DNA from 2 places in the Streptomyces malachitofuscus genome. Region 1 is predicted to be linked to the other one. Evidence: riboswitches for the same ligand, from Rfam matches in the RefSeq annotation. Region 1 holds a riboswitch; the other holds the start of a gene.
What was found. A riboswitch is a leader RNA that binds a small molecule or an ion and turns the genes downstream of it on or off. The one in region 1 is predicted to bind cyclic di-AMP.
Positions count from the first base shown of each region.

Region 2: another riboswitch for cyclic di-AMP. It lies ahead of ACZ44S_RS25345 (transglycosylase family protein); the one in region 1 lies ahead of ACZ44S_RS37075 (transglycosylase SLT domain-containing protein).

Region 1 is NZ_JBVIGA010000042.1:34,578-44,147, forward strand. It holds gene ACZ44S_RS37055 (polysaccharide deacetylase family protein) at 1-327, opposite strand, end outside; gene ACZ44S_RS37060 (glycosyltransferase family 2 protein) at 324-1,901, opposite strand; gene ACZ44S_RS37065 (GNAT family N-acetyltransferase) at 1,922-2,992, opposite strand; gene ACZ44S_RS37070 (HAD family hydrolase) at 3,215-4,087, shown strand; gene ACZ44S_RS37075 (transglycosylase SLT domain-containing protein) at 4,051-4,539, opposite strand; cyclic di-AMP (ydaO/yuaA leader) riboswitch at 4,543-4,711, opposite strand; gene ACZ44S_RS37080 (polyprenyl synthetase family protein) at 5,237-6,247, shown strand; gene ACZ44S_RS37085 (LolA family protein) at 6,491-7,711, shown strand; gene ACZ44S_RS37090 (ATP-binding cassette domain-containing protein) at 7,752-8,726, shown strand; gene ACZ44S_RS37095 (ABC transporter permease) at 8,713-9,570, shown strand, end outside.
Region 2 is NZ_JBVIGA010000018.1:123,439-133,008, forward strand. It holds gene ACZ44S_RS25335 (cytochrome P450 family protein) at 59-1,336, shown strand; gene ACZ44S_RS25340 (transglycosylase family protein) at 1,538-2,533, shown strand; cyclic di-AMP (ydaO/yuaA leader) riboswitch at 2,739-2,907, shown strand; gene ACZ44S_RS25345 (transglycosylase family protein) at 2,912-3,616, shown strand; gene eno (phosphopyruvate hydratase) at 3,881-5,167, shown strand; gene ACZ44S_RS25355 (FtsB family cell division protein) at 5,357-5,827, shown strand; gene ACZ44S_RS25360 (DUF501 domain-containing protein) at 5,859-6,404, shown strand; gene ACZ44S_RS25365 (Ppx/GppA phosphatase family protein) at 6,401-7,345, shown strand; gene ACZ44S_RS25370 (NAD(P)/FAD-dependent oxidoreductase) at 7,789-9,180, shown strand.

The DNA of each region.
Region 1 (9,570 bases):
GGTGAGGTAGGCGGTGACGGGCAGCCCGCGCCCGGCGAGGACGTCGGCGGTCGGGCCGGGCAGGTCGGCGAAGCCGTCGTCGAAGGTGAGCAGCACCGGCCGGGGCGGCAGGGGCGCCCGCCCGGCGAGGCCGTCGGCGAGGGCGCTGATGGTGACGGGCGTACGGCCGCTGTCGGCGACCGCGTCCAGATGGGCCGCGAACGCCTTCGGCGTGACGGTGAACTCGGCGATCCACTCCGGCGGATCGTCCATCACGGCGTGGTAGAGGAACACGGGGATGGCGGGTGCGGCGTCCCGGGCCGGAGCGGTCCTGTGTGCCGGGTTCATCGCGTCCCCCTTCCCGCGCCGTTCCGCAACGCCCGTCGCGCCCGCAGATATCCGGCCGGCCCGTGGAGCATCCCCGTGCGCTGCAGCCGCGACAGCCGGCGCGGCCAGGGGTGGGTGCGGGTGTCGTGCGCGCCCGGTGTGCCGCCACCGCCGTCGGTGTCGCGTACGGCGGTCAGGGCGCGGGCGTGGGCGAGACCGCGCGGCAGCCGGGCGAGGAACGCGGGCAGCAGCGCGGGCCGGTTGACCAGGACAGCGGTGAGACAGGCGGTGAGGCCGGCGCCGTAGCCGTACGCCTGTCTCTCCAGGTCGGCCCAGGTCTCCCGGTGGTGGTGCCACACCAGCGCGTACGGGGTGTAGTGCAGCCGGTGCCCCTCGGCGAGCACGCGCACGAAGCCGTACAGGTCGTCGCCGCCCCGCGCGGGTGTTCCGGCGCCGGTGGCCGGGTCGAAACCGCCGACGGCACGCAGCACGTCCGCGCGGAAGGCCATGTTCGCGCCGGAGCCGAAGCGGCCCGCGGTGAAGGGGAACAGCGGCTCGTCGCGGGGCGGGTCCTGAGGGTCGTACGTCGTCGGAGTGAACCCCTTGGCGAAGCCGCCGTGGCTCTCCAGCAGGACCTGGGCGGGGGTGCGCAGCCGGGCGGGCAGGATGAGTCCGGTGACGCAGCCGAGCCGGGAGTCGGCGGCGAAGGGCGCGGTCAGCTCGGTGAGCCAGCGGGGATCGGCGACCACGTCGTCGTCGGTGAACGCGATCACCTCGCCCCGGGACGCCGCGAGCCCTCTGTTGTGGGCGATCGCCAGACCGGGGGCCGGCTCGCAGACGTACCGCACCCGCTCGCCGTACTTCCGCTCCACCAGGTCCCGCGTGTCGCCGGACAGGGGCGCGTTGTCGACGACGACGACCTCGAAGCGCGGATGCTCCTGCGCGAGCAGCGAGTCCAGCGCCCGGGCGAGCTGCCCGGCCCGCTCCCGCGTGGCCACGACGACCGAGACGTACGGCGGACCGCCACCGTCCACGGCCCGACCGGCCCCACCACGAGACGTCCCGGAAGACACCCCCGCGTCCGGCACGGCCTGCTCGCCCGCGTCCGGCACGGCCTGCTCGCCCGCGTCCGGCACGGTCTGCTCGCTTGCGTTCCGCGCGGGCAGCGCGTCTGCGTTCCGTGTCGCCTGCCGGGGCGTTTCTCGGATGGCGTCTGCGCTCAGTTCCCGCCCAGCCCGTGGGGCCGTGCCCCGTGCGGCGCCCGCGCCCGTGTCCCGCGAGGCCGCCGCGTCACGGGCGGCATCCGGGCCCGTGGGCCGTGTCGTTTCCGGGAAGCCCTGCCGTGCCGTCCGGGTCAGTACCGTCCGCGGGTCCGCCCCCTCCGGTACCCGGGTGAGCAGTGTGCCCACCGGTCTGCCTGCCCGTCTGACGAGCAGGAAGACCTCGCCGTGGGTCACCGGTGGGCTTCCGGGGCCGGGTCCGAGCACGGCCTCGTCCCCGCCCGCGGCCACGTCCAGCTCGGCGATCTGTACCGCGCCGATGGACAGGAACCGCCGTATCTCCGCCTGCGTACGCGCTCGTGCTCTGCCGGACATACGTCCTCCCCTCCCCCTCCTCACGAGCGGCGCAGCCGGGCCGCGCCCTTCAAGGTCCGTGTCGCCAGCGACGCGAGGCGCGGGCGGGTGCGGACGAACGCGTGCGCGCGGCGCGCGGGTTCGCGGCTCAGCCAGTGCAGCGCGGCGCCCGCCCCCGGACGGGTCACCGCACCCTCGTAGACGGCGAGTTCACCGGTCTTCAGCGAGTCCTTGTACGCGGCCCGGCCGCGCCCCATGTCGAGCAGCCCGATGCCCTCGGCCGCCGCCGCCTCGGCCATCCGCAGATGCAGCACGAGTCCGGGCGAGTACTTCGCGAACTCCGGGTCGTACGCCGGGAACCAGCAGGCCAGGACGGAGGCCGAACGCAGGCCGAAGTGCGCGGCGACCGGCCGGTCACCGGCGTACAGGACCGACAGTGTGCCGGTGCACTGAGGGGTCCGGGTCTCGGCGAGCCGGCCCACGAGCCGGGCGATCCACTCCTGCGCGAACCGGTCGCGGCGCCCGGTCCTGCGGTACTGCGCCGACTTCCACTCGACGAGCGCCCGCAGCGCGGCCGGGTCGCGTTCGTCGAAGACGAACCGCACGGGTCCGGCCTGGCGGCCCAGCCTGCGCTCCTTGGCCAGCGTGGTCTTGAGGAACTTCGGCGACTGGGTGCGCAGCACCGACTCGTAGGTCTCGTAGCCCTTCTCCACGTCGATGACGAACGTGGCGTGCTCCTCGGCCGCGTGCGGCACGAACAGTTCCTGGCCGGCCTCCAGGTTGTCGAAGGCGAAACTCGACACCGAGCAGGCCCGCAGCAGTTCACCGGTCTCCAGGACGGCACCGGGAGCCAGCACCGCGCCCTGGCAGTCCGACACCCCGAGCCCGATCGCCCGGCCCTGACCCGCCACGCCCCGCTCGTAGGGCAGGAAGCCCGCCGGGTCCGCCCCTTCGTACAGCACGGCCACCCGGGCCCCCGGCCGAACCCGGCCCACGGCGGTGGCGAACTCCGGTTCCATGAAGGGGCTGCGCGGCGCGTCCGCCGCGGCGCGCAGTTCGCGCCAGCGCTCCCGTTCCCCCTCGCCGAGCTCCTCCGGCCTCAGCACGCGCATGCGTCCACTGCTCACCTGACCCCCCGATCAAGTCCCCCCTGGACTCTTGGAAGGTACCGCCCGGGCCCACGGGGGCGGTAGATAGCGGACGATGTTCTTGCCAAACGGTGAAAGAGTCCTCAACCGGTCCGTACCCGGCGATGACGGAAGGGGAACCGCACCTAAAGCGAGCGGAAACGGGCATGGTGAATCGGACGGTCGCGTTGTCCGTATTCTCTGATCATGGCCGCACCCACCGCTTTTTCACTCATCGCCACCGACCTGGACGGGACGCTGCTGCGCGGCGACGACACCCTGTCCGACCGCTCCCTCGCCGCCCTCGCGCGGGTGGAGCGGGCCGGTGCCCGGCACCTCGTGGTGACGGGGCGTCCCGCCCCCAGGGTGCGGCCGCTCCTGGACGATCTCGGCTCCACGGGGCTCGCGGTGTGCGGCCAGGGCGCGCAGGTGTACGACGCCGGCGCGGACCGGCTGCTGTGGTCCGTCACGCTGGACCGGGAACTGGCGGAGACCGCCCTCGGCAAGATCGAGGCCGAGGTGGGGGAGGTGTACGCCGCGGTCGACCAGGACGGGGTCGACGGGCTGACGCTGATCGAGCCGGGCTATCTGATGCCGCACCCGACGCTGCCCGCGGTGCGGGTCGAGCGGCGGCGTGATCTGTGGGAGCGGCCGATCAGCAAGGTGCTGCTGCGCCACCCGCGGCTGTCCGACGACGCGTTGGCGGCGGCGGCGCGCGCGGTGGTCGGTTCGCTGGCGACGGTCACCATGTCGGGACCGGGCACCGTGGAGCTCCAGCCGTGCGGGGTGACCAAGGCGAGCGGACTGGCGCTGGCCGCCGAGCACCTGGGGCTGGGCCCGGACCGGACGATCGCCTTCGGGGACATGCCCAACGACATCCCCATGTTCGACTGGGCGGCGCACGGCGTCGCCATGGCCAACGCGCACCCGGAGCTGAAGGCGGTGGCCGACGAGGTCACCACGTCGAACGAGGACGACGGCGTGGCCGTCGTCCTCGAGCGACTGTTCGGTGGGCCGGCCGTGCTCGGCCGTCAGCGGTCGGCTCAGTACGCGCCGAAGACGTTGTCGATCGAGCCGTAGCGGTCGGCGGCGTAGTTGCAGGCCGCCGTGATGTTCGCGACCGGGTCGAACGGGTCGAAGGCGGTGCCGGGCACGTGGTAGGCCTGGAAGGTCGGGTCGATGACCTGCAGCAGGCCCTTCGACGGGGTGCCCTTGGCGGCGTTGGAGTCCCAGAGGTTGATGGCGGCCGGGTTGCCGGAGGACTCGCGCATGATGTTGCGGTGGATGGCGTCGTAGGAGCCCGGGATGCCCTGCTGCGCCATGATGTCCAGCGACTCGCGGATCCAGCCGTCGAGGTTGTCCGCGTACACCGTCGTGGAAGCGGCGGTCGTGGTGGCCGTCGTGGTGGCCGCGGAGGCGGTGGTGGCGCCGAACAGCGGGAGGGCGACCACGGCGACGCCGGTGCCGGCGACGGCGAGGGAGCGGGCGAGGCGGCGGGTGCCGAAGCGACGGAGCTGACCGGAAACGGACATGTCTGGGTTCCTCTCCTACGCCTGCGAGGTGAGCTGTCGGATTCGGGCGGGAGAGTGCCCGGCCATGCTCCGAAGGCATGGCTTCACCCCTAGCCGTTCCGGCGCGTGGCCGGCCCGGCGGCTTACCTGGGTCCCCCGCTCCTGCCGTGCGTGAGTTCGTCGGTGGGTGTGATGCGGGCGGTGGCAGGATTCGGCGTCCGCCCGGCAGGCCCGGAACGTATGCGAGAGCACATGGGGGGAACAAGTACGGGGATCACACAATCAGCCCTTTGATCTTGGATCGGGCGATTTGGGGCGCTTGATCCTTTGCGGGTGCCAAGGGTCAACTCGGTTCAGGGGGAAGGGGGAACGCCCTTCGGGTGGGCCGGTGGACCCGGCGGGCGGCGCGTGACTCACTTCACTGGTCACGGAGCCCGAGAGCATTTACCGCCAAGAGGAATTCACTTGCTAATAACGGCAAATCGGACGGACGGCCGGGCAGGATGATTGGCAGGGTGTTACGTCCGGGAAAGAGGCCATTGTCCGTTGTTATCAACCGATCAAAAGCGCTCCGCTCCCGATCCGGTACCGCCCTGCCGGTAACCCCGGGTGCTGGCGGTGATCGAAACGTGACCGGATACGCTGACTTGAGTGATGGCAGCGACCTATCGACATTCCGTGTAACCGCCAGTGGACACCAGCAGACAGGAGACCCCTCGTGACCGTCGTCGGGCCGTTCGGGCTGAGCGTGCGGGACCAGGCTCTGGAAGCCGATGTCCAGGCCGGAATGACGGCTGTCGAGGAAGGGCTGATCGAGGCCACCAAGAGTGAGGTCCCCTTCATCACCGGTGCCGCCCAGCATCTGGTGCGGGCCGGCGGCAAGCGGTTCCGTCCGCTGCTGGTGATGCTCGCCGCCCAGTTCGGCGACCCCTACGCGCCCGGCATCGTGCCGTCCGCCGTGGTCGTGGAGCTCACCCACCTGGCCACGCTCTACCACGACGACGTCATGGACGAGGCCGATGTCCGGCGCGGTGTCGACAGTGCGAACGCCCGCTGGGGCAACTCCGTCGCGGTCCTCACCGGTGACTTCCTCTTCGCCCGGGCCTCGCACATCCTGGCCGACCTCGGACCGGAGGCCGTGCGGGTGCAGGCCGAGGCGTTCGAACGGCTGGTCACCGGGCAGATCCTGGAGACCGCGGGACCGCAGGACGGCCGCGACCCCGTCGACCACTATCTGGACGTGCTCGGCGGCAAGACCGGATCGCTGGTCGCCGTCTCCTGCCGCTTCGGCGCGATGATGTCCGGCGCCGACGAGACGGTCGTGGACGTGCTCACCCAGTACGGCGAGCGGCTCGGCGTCGCCTTCCAGCTCGCCGACGACGTCCTGGACATCGCCTCCGACTCCAGCGAGTCCGGCAAGACCCCCGGCACCGACCTGCGCGAGGGCATCGCCACGCTGCCCGTGCTGCGGCTGCGCGAGCGGGCGGCCCGGCTGGGACTGGCCGAGGACATCGCCCTGTGCGAGCTGCTGGACTCCGACCTCACCGACGACGCCCGGCACGCCGAGGCGCTGCGGCTGCTGCGCGCGCACCCCGCGCTCGAGCAGGCCCGCCGGGACACCGTGCGGTACGCCGAGGAGGCGCGCGCCGCGCTGGCCCCGCTGCGGGAGTGCGAGGCGAAGGCGGCACTCGTGCAGCTGTGCGACGCGGTGGTGCACCGCGCCGGCTGAGCCCGGCCGGGCCCGAACTCCCCCGCGCCCCCTACTGGTCGGGGGAGAAAACCACCTCGCGTGTCATACCGGAGCAGTACACGGAGTTGCGTCCGGGGTCTGACGCTTCCGCGTGCGGGATTTGGTCAGATGGACCACGACGGACAACACCACTTCTCACCGGTTCGGGTGAGAATGGCGGCTCAGGGTGAAACTGGTGCGAGGACACGAGACGGAAGCCGCCGCCGACCACGGAGGGCACACATGGCACCGTACGAATCCGAGAACACGACGGCCGCGGAGGAGGTCGACGAGCCGCGCACGGGGCGGCGCAGGGCCGCGCGGTACGTCGTCCCGGTCACGGTGATGGGAGTGGCGGCCGCGACCATCGGGCTCGTCCCCGCGATCGCCAGCTCCGGCGACCCCGACCTGCCGGAGATCACCGCTGCGCAGCTCATCGAGAAGATCGCGAAGTCGGACGTCGAGCAGCTGTCCGGCACCGTGAAGATCACCACGGACCTCGGACTGCCGAACCTCGGCGGCCTGGAGAACAGCATCGCGTCCGGCGCGATGGGGCAGGGCGAGGAGGGCGGCTCCTCGGCCGACCCGTCCGCCAAGCTCACCGAACTGGCGTCCGGCACGCACACGCTGCGGGTCGCCGCCGACGGCCCCGACCGGCAGAAGGTGTCGCTCCTCGAGGACGCCGCCGAGTACAGCCTGATCCGCAACGGCGAGGACCTCTGGGGCTACGACAGCGGGTCCAACGCGGTCTACCACGCCACCGTCGACACGTCCGGCGAGGAGCGGGAGCAGCAGCCCCCGGCCACCCCGAAGGACTTCGCCGAGGAGGCGCTGAAGTCGGTCGACGACACCACGTCCGTGACCGTCGACGGCACCGCCCAGGTGGCCGGCCGGGACGCCTACAAGCTGGTCGTCGAGCCCAAGCAGTCCGGCTCCACGGTCGGCGCGATCAGTATCGCGGTCGACCACAAGACCGGTATGCCGCTGAAGTTCACGCTCACCCCGTCGAGCGGCGGCGCGGCCGTCGTGGACGTCGGCTTCACCAAGGTGAGCTTCGACCGGCCGGCCGCGTCGACCTTCGAGTTCACCCCGCCCAAGGGCGCCGAGGTGACCGAGGACGACGCACTCGACCACGGCCGGGAGCACCCCGGAAAGCCGGAGCGGGCCCCCAAGTCGGAGGAGGACCTGGCCAAGGGCCTCGACGGGCTGAAGATGCTCGGCGAGGGCTGGAACTCCATCGCCACCTTCGACACCGGCAGCGAGGGCGGCCTGCCCACCGGTGAGGCCGGCGGTGACCTCGGCGGCTTCCTCGGCTCGCTCGGCGACCAGGTCAAGGGCGACTTCGGCACCGGCACGGTGTTCAGCACCCGCCTGGTCAACGCCCTGATCACCGAGGACGGCAAGGTCTACGTGGGCACCGTCACCAAGGACGCGCTCGTGAAGGCGGCCGACGCGGGGAAGTAGGCCGCACAACCGTACGACAGGACAGGGAACGAGGGAGCCGATGGCAGAGGCGTCCGCCGGCGAGCCGGACGGGGAGCACGCGGGTGAGGGAGTCATCACCACCCGCGCGCTCACCAAGCGCTACCGCGGCGGACAGCTCGCCGTCGACGGTCTGCGGCTGACCGTCCCGGCGGGCAGCGTCTTCGGCTTCCTCGGCCCCAACGGCTCGGGCAAGACCACCACCATCCGCATGCTGATGGGGCTGATCGAGCCGACCTCCGGCACGGCGCACGTCCTGGGGCGGCCCATGCCGCGCTCCGCGCGCGCCGTCCTGCCCCACGTCGGGGCCCTCATCGAGGGCCCCGCCCTCTACGGCTTCCTCTCCGGCCGGGACAACCTGCTGCGCTACGACGCCGCCGATCCCACCGCCGATCCGCGCACCCGGCGCGCCCGCGTGGCCGCCGCACTGGACCGGGTGGGCCTCACGGCCGCCGCGGGCAAGAAGGCGAAGGCGTACTCCCTCGGCATGAAGCAGCGCCTCGGTCTCGCGGCCGCGCTGCTCCAGCCGCGCCGGCTGCTCGTCCTGGACGAGCCGACCAACGGCCTCGACCCGCAGGGCATGCGGGAGATCCGCACACTGATCCGCGAGCTGGCCTCGGACGGCACGACCGTCTTCCTCTCCTCCCACCTCCTCGACGAGATCGAGCAGGTGTGCACGCACGCCGCCGTGATGGCCCAGGGCCGGCTGATCACCCAGGGCCCGGTCGCCGACCTGGCCGCGGGCGCCCGCGGCCGGCTGGTGGTGACCACTGCGGACCCGGCGGACGCCGCCCGGGTGCTGAAGGAGCAGGGAGTCGCCGATGTCGTCGTGGCGGAGGACCGGGTGACCGGCGAGGCGCCCGAGCGCGACCTCGCCGAGGTGAACGCGGCCCTGGTCACCGCCGGTGTCCGGGTCCGCGGGTTCGGGGTCGAACGGGCCTCGCTGGAGGACGCGTTCGTGGCACTGACCGGGGAGGGGTTCGATGTCGCGGGCTGAAGCGGTGCGGAAGGCGAGCCCGCTGTGGACCCTCGGCCTGTTCCGCAGCGAGCTGCTCACCACGTTCCGGCGCTGGCGCACCCTGGCCCTGCTCGGGGTGCTGGCGGCCGTGCCGGTCCTCGTCGGCATCGCCGTGCGGATCGAGACCGGCGACGGCTCGCCGGCCGGGCACGGGGGCGGCGGAGGCGGCGGCCCGGCGTTCATCTCGCAGATCACCAACAACGGACTGTTCCTGGTCTTCACCGCGCTCGCCGCCACCCTGCCGTTCTTCCTGCCCATGGCGATCGGGGTGGTCGCGGGCGACGCCCTCGCCGGCGAGGCGAACGCCGGGACGCTGCGCTACCTCCTGGTCGCCCCCGCGGGCCGGACCCGTCTGCTGCTCACCAAGTACGCGACGGTCATGGCCTTCTGTCTGGTCGCCACCCTGGTGGTCGCCGTCTCGGCGCTGCTCGTCGGCGCGCTGCTGTTCCCGCTGGGCGACCTCACGACCATCTCGGGCACCCGCATCGGCTTCGGCGAGGGCCTGGCCAGAGCCCTGCTCATCGCCCTGGTCGTCGCCGTGTCACTGATCGGCGTGGCGGCGCTCGGCCTCTTCGTCTCCACGCTGACCAACAGCGGCATCGCGGCGATGGCGACCACGGTCGGGCTGCTGATCACGGTCCAGATCCTCGACCAGATCCCCCAGCTGCACGCCCTGCACCCCTATCTCTTCTCCCACTACTGGCTGTCCTTCGCCGACCTGATGCGCGAGCCGGTCTACTGGGACGACCTGACGAAGAACCTGGGCCTCCAGGCCCTCTACGCGGCCGTGTTCGGCTCGGCGGCGTGGGCGAGGTTCACGTCG
Region 2 (9,570 bases), on a different contig from region 1:
CCCGCCCGACGCCCCAGGCCACCCGAGCCGCACGGCACACGCCCATTGAGGTCACCGCATGTCAGACCACCCCTCCGCCCCGCAGGGCCCCGTTCCGGAGTTGTTCAGCTGGGAGTTCGCCGCCGATCCGTACCCCGCCTACGCCTGGCTGCGTGAGCACGCCCCCGTGCACCGGACCCGGCTGCCCAGCGGTGTGGAGGCCTGGCTGGTCACGCGGTACGCGGACGCCAAGCAGACCCTCGCCGACCACCGCCTGTCCAAGAACCCCGCGCACCACGACGAGCCCGCGCACGCCAAGGGCAAGACGGGCATCCCCGGTGAGCGCCAGGCGGAGCTGATGACGCATCTGCTGAACATCGATCCGCCGGACCACACCCGGCTGCGGCGGCTGGTCAGCAAGGCGTTCACCCCGCGCCGTGTCGCGGAGTTCGCGCCGCGCGTGCAGGAGCTCACCGACGGACTCATCGACCGTTTCGCGGACCGGGGCTCCGCCGACCTCATCCACGAGTTCGCCTTCCCCCTTCCCATCTACGCCATCTGCGACCTGCTCGGCGTCCCGCGGGAGGACCAGGACGACTTCCGGGACTGGGCGGGCATGATGATCCGTCACGGCGGGGGACCACGTGGCGGGGTCGCCCGGTCCGTGAAGAAGATGCGCGGCTATCTCGCCGAGCTGATCCACCGCAAACGCGAGGCTCTGCCCGCCGAGCCCGCCCCCGGCGAGGACCTCATCTCCGGTCTCATCCGCGCCTCCGACCACGGTGAGCACCTCACCGAGAACGAGGCCGCCGCCATGGCGTTCATCCTGCTGTTCGCGGGCTTCGAGACCACCGTGAACCTCATCGGCAACGGCACCTACGCCCTGCTCACCCATCCCGGTCAGCGCGCACGCCTGCAACGGGCCCTCGCCGCCGGGGACCACGGGCTGCTGGAGACCGGTGTGGAGGAACTCCTGCGCTACGACGGCCCCGTGGAACTCGCCACCTGGCGGTTCGCCACCGAGCCGGTCACCATCGGCGGGCAGCGCATCGCGGCGGGCGACCCGGTGCTCGTCGTCCTCGCCGCCGCGGACCGGGACCCGGACCGGTTCGCCGACCCGGACGTGCTCGATCTCGGCCGGCGCGACAACCAGCATCTGGGATACGGCCACGGCATCCACTACTGCCTCGGCGCCCCGCTGGCCCGGCTGGAGGGGCAGACCGCGCTCGCCACGCTGCTGACCAGGCTTCCGGACCTGCGGCCGGCGGTGGAACCGGACGAACTCCGGTGGCGCGGCGGGCTCATCATGCGCGGACTGCGCACGCTTCCGGTGGAATTCACCCCTCCGCAAAAGTGACGGACCGTGCTCCGCTCCATGCACCCCGAGCGGACCAGCGCAAACGTGACACGCCCTCAACTCTGTGATCTTCACGTGATCTGCGCGGCATTAACTTGTGACAAGTGATCGTCTGCCGATACGTTCACCCATCAAGTGCGGCGCTCCGTCTCGGGCTCCATGCGCCGCGCCTGTTCATCGCTGTCGTTGAAAGGTCTCCGCATGCTCTCCGGGAACGGTCGGCACCGACGCCCCCGCCAGGCTCCGGCTCTCCTCGTCGCGGCCGGAGTGACCGGCTCCGCCATCGCGATCCCTCTTCTCGGGGCCGGCAGCGCCAGCGCAGCCGACGGCACCACCTGGGACCGGATCGCCGAGTGCGAGAGCGGTGGCTCCTGGAGCCAGAACACCGGCAACGGTTACTACGGCGGCCTGCAGTTGACCCAGGACGACTGGGAGAGGTACGGCGGTCTGGACTACGCGCCGAGCGCCGACCAGGCCAGCCGCGGCCAGCAGATAGCCGTGGCCGAGGCGATCCTCGCCGACCAGGGTGTCGGAGCGTGGCGCACCTGTGGCCTGCTCGCGGGCCTGGGGCAGGACGCGCCCGCGGCCGGCACGGGTACGTCCGGCTCGTCGGACGCGTCCGCCTCGCCGGACTCCGGCGATGAGCCGGCTTCCTCCTCTCCGTCGGCCACGGCCGACCCGTCGTCCGGTGCGGACGGCGAGAAGGGGACCCCGAAGGGCGCGGACGGCGAATCGGGTGAAAACGGCAAGTCGACCGAATCGGATGCCGCTTCAGGTGGCGACGAGGGCGGTGGCGCCGACGGCGGCGAGAGCGTGGACACCGGCGCCTCCCCCTCCGCCTCGGCCACGCCCGATGGTGACGAGCCGGACAAGGCGGGGCAGAGCGACCGTCCTTCGGCGGACAGTGGTGGCGAGGGCACCGGTCGCCACCGCGGGGCCGGCGCCGAGGAGGGCGAGGAGCGCCCCTCGGAGTCGTCCGGCCGGCATGCGCGCGGTCTCGACGCCTGGGGTGGTTCCGGCGACAGCTCCTACACCGTGGACACCGGGGACAGCCTCTCGTCCATCGCCGACTCCCTTGCGGTCGACGGCGGATGGCGTGCGCTCTACGCCGTCAACGCCCAGCTCATCGGCGCCGACCCGGACTACATCCTGCCGGGTCAGGAGCTTGACGTAGAGGTCGAACCGGGCGAAAAGTGACATCCGAAATCGCCCGGACGCGGGGCCGGTTGGCGTCATGGTTCGCGCTGAATGTCCGGTTTAAAGGCTGTGAGAGATAGGTCTCAGAAGCCGTGATCGTCTTTGATATTCCGCGAATCGCGTGTCTACGGTCGTGACCGCTCGCCACCGCGGGCCCCGGCTGCCGCCACGCCGAATCCTGCCAGTGGCAGCACGGGAACAGTCGTCGCGTCATGCGCCGTAGGCAGGAGCGGGGGACCCAAGGTAAGTGCCCTTTCCGGTGATTGACACCGGTTCGGGCTTGGGGTGAAGCCGCCTCCCGGGAGGGACGCGGCCGGGCAACTCAACCGGCCCGAACCCGACAGCTCACCTCGCAGGCGTCGGTGAGGGGATCCATCCATGCTGTTTTCCGGCAAGGGCAAGCACCGTCGTCCGTCCAAGGCCACCCGCGCCATCGCCGTCGCCGGTGTCGCCTCCGCCGCCGTCGCCGCCCCGCTGATGGCGGCCGGCAGCGCCTCCGCCGCCACCGCGTCCGAGTGGGACGCCGTCGCCCAGTGCGAGTCCGGCGGCAACTGGTCCATCAACACCGGCAACGGTTACTACGGCGGTCTGCAGTTCTCCGCCTCCACCTGGGCCGGCTACGGCGGCACGAAGTACGCCGCCAGCGCCGACCAGGCCACCAAGGCCCAGCAGATCGAGATCGCCGAGAAGGTCCTGGCGGGCCAGGGCAAGGGTGCCTGGCCGGTCTGCGGCAAGGGTCTGTCCAACGCCGCCTACACCGGCTCCTCCGCCGGCGACTCGGCCGGCTCCGCGCAGAGCACCCAGCCCCGCGAGACCGAGCAGAAGGCCTCCCGCTCCGCCGAGCGCCCGGCCGCCGAGAAGCAGGCCGAGCCGAAGGCCGAGAAGAAGACCGTCACCACCCCCACCGGCAAGAAGGTCGAGAAGGGCGACGGCGAGTACAAGGTCGTCAAGGGTGACACCCTCAGCTCCATCGCCGAGGAGCACGACGTCGAGGGCGGCTGGGCGAAGCTGTTCAAGCTGAACGACGACATCGTCCAGGACGCCGACCTGATCTACCCGGGCCAGCAGCTGCACCTGAAGTAAGGGAAAGCAGCAGGTCCCTCCCCGTCCCCACGGGCTCCCCGCCCCGGTGCGTCTTCCCCCGTACGCACCGGGGCGGGGTCATGCACGGGCACTTTCCGGTCACGGTTTCCGGAACCGTCTTTGTTCCGTACGGAAACAATTTACGCTCGGTTCTGTCCATGGGGTGGGCGGCCGGATGGCCGATCGCCCGGAGCCGGTTAGGCTCGGTCTCGCAAGACCCCCGTGGCCTTGCTCACCCGCGTCACATCCAAGAAGGAGATGCTCGTGCCGTCCATCGACGTCGTCGTAGCCCGGGAAATCCTGGACTCCCGAGGCAACCCCACGGTCGAGGTCGAGGTCGGCCTCGACGACGGCAGCACGGGTCGTGCCGCCGTCCCGTCCGGCGCCTCCACCGGCGCCTTCGAGGCCATCGAACTCCGTGACGGCGATGCCAACCGTTACCTGGGCAAGGGCGTCGAGAAGGCCGTCCTGGCCGTCATCGAGCAGATCGGCCCGGAGCTCGTCGGCTACGACGCCACCGAACAGCGTCTGATCGACCAGGCGATGTTCGACCTGGACGCCACCGACAACAAGGGCTCCCTCGGCGCCAACGCCATCCTCGGCGTCTCGCTCGCCGTCGCCCACGCCGCCTCCGAGGCCTCCGACCTCCCGCTCTTCCGCTACCTGGGCGGTCCGAACGCGCACCTGCTGCCGGTGCCGATGATGAACATCCTGAACGGCGGCTCGCACGCCGACTCCAACGTGGACATCCAGGAGTTCATGATCGCCCCGATCGGCGCGGAGTCCTTCTCCGAGGCCCTGCGCTGGGGCACCGAGGTCTACCACACGCTGAAGAAGGTCCTGAAGAGCAAGGGCCTGGCCACCGGCCTCGGCGACGAGGGCGGCTTCGCCCCCAACCTCGGCTCCAACCGTGAGGCCCTCGACCTGATCCTCGAGGCCGTCAAGGAGGCCGGCTACACCCCCGGCGAGCAGATCGCCCTCGCGCTGGACGTCGCCGCGTCCGAGTTCTACAAGGACGGCTCCTACACCTTCGAGGGCAAGGAGCGCTCGGCCGCCGAGATGACCGAGTACTACGCCGAGCTCGTCGAGGCGTACCCGCTCGTCTCCATCGAGGACCCGCTGTTCGAGGACGACTGGGAGGGCTGGAAGACCATCACCGCCAAGCTCGGTGACAAGGTCCAGCTCGTCGGCGACGACCTGTTCGTCACCAACCCCGAGCGCCTCGCCCGCGGCATCGAGGAGGGCGCCGCCAACGCCCTGCTGGTCAAGGTCAACCAGATCGGCTCGCTGACCGAGACCCTGGACGCCGTCGAGCTGGCCCAGCGCAACGGCTTCAAGTGCATGATGTCCCACCGCTCCGGCGAGACCGAGGACGTCACCATCGCCGACCTGGCCGTCGCCACCAACTGCGGCCAGATCAAGACCGGCGCCCCGGCCCGCTCCGAGCGCGTCGCCAAGTACAACCAGCTGCTGCGCATCGAGGAGATCCTCGACGACGCCGCGGTGTACGCCGGCCGCAGCGCCTTCCCGCGGTTCCGCTCCGAGGGCTGAGCGCCCGTTCGCAGGCAGCGTCGTACGTACGTCCCCGTACGCGGTCCCGTACCGTGTGCGGGGACGTACGCGCGTAGGACGGTGAACGGGAGGCGGGATCATGGCGGTGCTGTGCTGTCCCGGGGGGCAACCCCCGGACCCCCGGCCGGTACGTCAGGGCGCCGGCGCGTGGATGCGGAGCGCGACTCCGTGACCGGGCGGGACCGTTTCTCCACCGCGACCAGGATCCGGCTGATCGGCGAGCAGACCGCCGCCCGGGTCTACCGCTCGCAGACCAGGCGGCAGGCCCGCCGCTCCCGGCTGACCGGAAGGGCGGCGCTGCTCGCCCTGGTGGTCTGCTCGCTGGTCGTGGCCCTCGCCTACCCCATGCGGCAGTACGTCTCCCAGCGGGCCGACATCGCCGACCTCCAGCAGGAGCAGGACGAGACCCGTCAGCGGGTCGAGCGGCTGCGCGACATGAAGGCGCGCTGGCAGGACGACGCCTACGCCGAGCAGGAGATCCGCCGGCGCCTGCACTACGTCATGCCCGGCGAGACCGGCTACATCGTCGTCGACCCGGACGCGGCCGAGAAGTCGCGCACCGACCTCGAGGCGGCCGACCGCCCCTGGTACTCGAACGTCTGGGACGGCGTCGACAAGTCCGACGCCGCAGTCCAGTGACCCTTTGCAGAAAGCCGTAGAAGAGACACGTATGGAAACCCCTCCGCCCACGACCCCGCGCACCGAGCCCACCGACGCGGACGTCGAGGCCTTCAAGCAGCAGCTCGGCCGGCCCCCGCGCGGGCTGCGCGCCATCGCGCACCGCTGTCCCTGCGGTCAGCCGGACGTCGTGGAGACCGCGCCGAGGCTGCCCGACGGCACCCCGTTCCCGACGCTGTACTACCTGACGTGTCCGAAGGCGAACTCCGCGATCGGCACGCTGGAGGCGAACGGCGTGATGAAGGAGATGACGGAGCGGCTGGGCACCGACCCGGAGCTGGCGGCCGCGTACCGGGCGGCGCACGAGGACTACATCCGGCGCCGCGACGAGATCGAGGAGCTGAGGAACTTCCCGAGCGCGGGCGGCATGCCGGACCGGGTGAAGTGCCTGCACGTCCTGGTCGCCCACTCGCTGGCCGCCGGCCCCGGCGTCAACCCGCTGGGCGACGAGGCGCTGGCGATGCTGCCGCAGTGGTGGAGCAAGGGCCCCTGCGTGACACTCCCCGAGGCCGGTACGGAGAAGGAGGACGCCCAGTGACCCGGGTCGCCGCCATCGACTGCGGTACGAACTCCATCCGTCTGCTGGTGGCCGACGCCGACCCGGTGACCGGTGAACTCACCGAGCTGGACCGGCGGATGACGATCGTGCGGCTCGGCCAGGGCGTCGACCGCACGGGCCGGCTGGCGCCCGAGGCGCTGGAGCGCACCTTCGCCGCCTGCCGCGAGTACGCGGAGATTGTGGAGAAGCACGGCGCCTCGGCGCGCCTGCGCTTCGTCGCCACCTCCGCCTCCCGCGACGCCGAGAACCGCGACGAGTTCGTGCGCGGGGTGCTGGACATCCTGGGCGTGGAACCCGAGGTCATCACCGGCGACCAGGAGGCCGAGTTCTCCTTCACCGGCGCCACCAAGGAGCTGACCGGCCGGGCCGACCTGCACCGTCCGTTCCTGGTGGTGGACATCGGCGGCGGCTCGACCGAGTTCGTCGTCGGCGACGACCACGTACGCGCCGCCCGCTCCGTGGACGTGGGCTGCGTCCGGATGACCGAGCGGCACCTGGTGCACGACGGGGCCGTGACCGACCCGCCCACCCAGGAGCAGCTCGCGGCGATGCGCGCGGACATCGAGGCCGCCCTCGACCGGGCCGAGGAGACGGTCCCGCTGCGCGAGGCGCACACGCTGGTCGGCCTGGCGGGCTCGGTCACGACCGTGTCGGCGATCGCCCAGGACCTGCCCGAGTACGACTCGGCGGCCATCCACCACTCCCGCGTCTCCCGGGACCGGGTCCGCGAGATCACCGAGTGGCTGCTGCGCTCCACCCACGCCGAGCGCGCCGAGGTGCCCTCCATGCATCCCGGCCGGGTCGACGTGATCGGTGCCGGGGCCCTCGTACTGCTCGCGATCATGGAGCGGATCGGTGCCGAGGAGGTCGTGGTGTCGGAGCACGACATCCTCGACGGCATCGCCTGGTCCGTGGCCTAGGTCTCCTTTGCTACTGACCAGTAGCACTCCGCTGAGCAGTCGGGATAGCGTTTGAGCGACGCTCGGGGGCCCTCGCGGGCCCCCCGGGGAGGGGTCGGCCCGGAAAGTTCGTGAAGTTCTTCACAAGGAATTGGCCCCGGCGGAACGAAGAAGTGGGTCCGGTTGACCCGTCCGGGCCCTCAACACCCCTTTGAACACGTTCAGAAGGTGATGCGGAGCGTCTCGCGGGCGAGCGCGGCGCGGACCGGCCGACCGGCCTCACACCCGCCGCGAACCGACAGAGAGGCAGCTCACGCGCCATTGACAACGCCCCGTGTGATGCTCCGGTTCCCGATCGGAACTGTGATCTGGATCAAGAAGCGCGGGATGGTAGCACAGGCCCTGTCGGAGCTTGTGAAGGGGCGCACGAGGTACCCCCCTGAGACGGGTGGATACTCGATGGCATGAGCACCACGGAGCGTCCCAGGATCCTCGTAGTAGGCGGTGGGTACGTAGGCCTGTACGCAGCTCGGCGCATCCAGAAGAAGATGCGTTACGGCGAGGCGACCGTCACCGTCGTCGACCCGCGGTCGTACATGACCTACCAGCCCTTCCTCCCCGAAGCCGCCGCCGGCAGCATCTCCCCGCGGCATGTCGTCGTCCCGCTGCGACGCGTGCTCCCCAAGGCGGAGGTCCTCACCGGCCGGGTCACCACCATCGACCAGGACCGCAAGGTCGCCACGATCGCCCCGCTGGTCGGCGAGGCGTACGAGCTGCCCTTCGACTACCTGGTCATCGCGATGGGCGCGGTCTCCCGCACCTTCCCGATCCCCGGCCTCGCCGAGCAGGGCATCGGCATGAAGGGCATCGAGGAGGCCATCGGCCTGCGCAACCACGTCCTCGAGCAGCTCGACAAGGCCGACTCCACCACGGACGAGGAGATCCGGCGCAAGGCGCTCACCTTCGTCTTCGTGGGCGGCGGCTTCGCCGGTGCGGAGACCATCGGTGAGGTCGAGGACATGGCCCGGGACGCGGCCAAGTACTACACCAACGTGTCCCGCGAGGACATGCGCTTCGTCCTCGTCGACGCCGCCGACAAGATCCTCCCCGAGGTCGGCCCCAAGCTCGGCAAGTACGGCAAGGAGCACCTCGAGAGCCGCGGCGTCGAGGTCTACCTGTCCACGTCGATGGACTCCTGCGTCGACGGCCACGTGGTGCTGAAGAACGGCCTCGAGGTCGACTCCAACACCATCGTGTGGACGGCGGGCGTCAAGCCGAACCCGGCGCTGGCCCGCTTCGGCCTGCCGCTCGGTCCGCGCGGTCACGTCGACACCGAGCCGACCCTCCAGGTCAAGGGCACGGACTACATCTGGGCCGCGGGCGACAACGCCCAGGTTCCGGACCTCGTGGGCCGCAAGGCCGGCAACGAGAACGCCTGGTGCCCGCCGAACGCCCAGCACGCGCTGCGTCAGGCCAAGGTCCTCGGCGACAACGTGATCTCCGGCATGCGGGGCTTCCCGCAGAAGGAGTACAGCCACGCCAACAAGGGCGCGGTGGCGGGCCTCGGCCTCCACAAGGGCGTGGCGATGATCGTCATGGGCAAGATGAAGATCAAGCTCAAGGGCCGGCTCGCCTGGTACATGCACCGTGGCTACCACGGCATGGCCATGCCGACCTGGAACCGCAAGATCCGCGTCTTCGCCGACTGGACGCTCGGCATGTTCCTCAAGCGCGAGGTCGTGTCCCTGGGCGCGATCGAGTCCCCGCGCGAGGAGTTCTACGAGGCCGCGAAGCCCGCGCCGGCGCCGGCGGCGGTGCAGCAGGAGCCGAAGAAGACCGAGGCCAAGGCCTCCTGACCCCCGGTCACCCCTGAAGGGGCCGCCCGCCATCCGTGGTGCGGGCGGCCCCTTCCTCGTCCCCGACGCCGCGGCCCGCCTCGACGCCCTGGAACAGCCCTCCCGAACCCCCGCCCCGGTGGGGCGCCTTGTCGGCTCCCGAGTCGGGTGGTGGGGGGGGGCAAAGGCCGGGGATCCAGGGGGCGGAGCCCCCTGGGTGCGGAGTGCAGAGGTGCCCAGCCTCACACACCGGGCCCGTGCCACAACCCGCCCCGCCCGCGCAGCACACCGCAGCCCAAGCGAGTGCGTTTCCGTGTTTTGCCCAGATGTGACGCGCGCCGGGGACTGCCAACCCCCGCCCCAGGTGTTTACGTGGTGAGGACATTCCGGGATTCCCGTCACGGAGGTGTA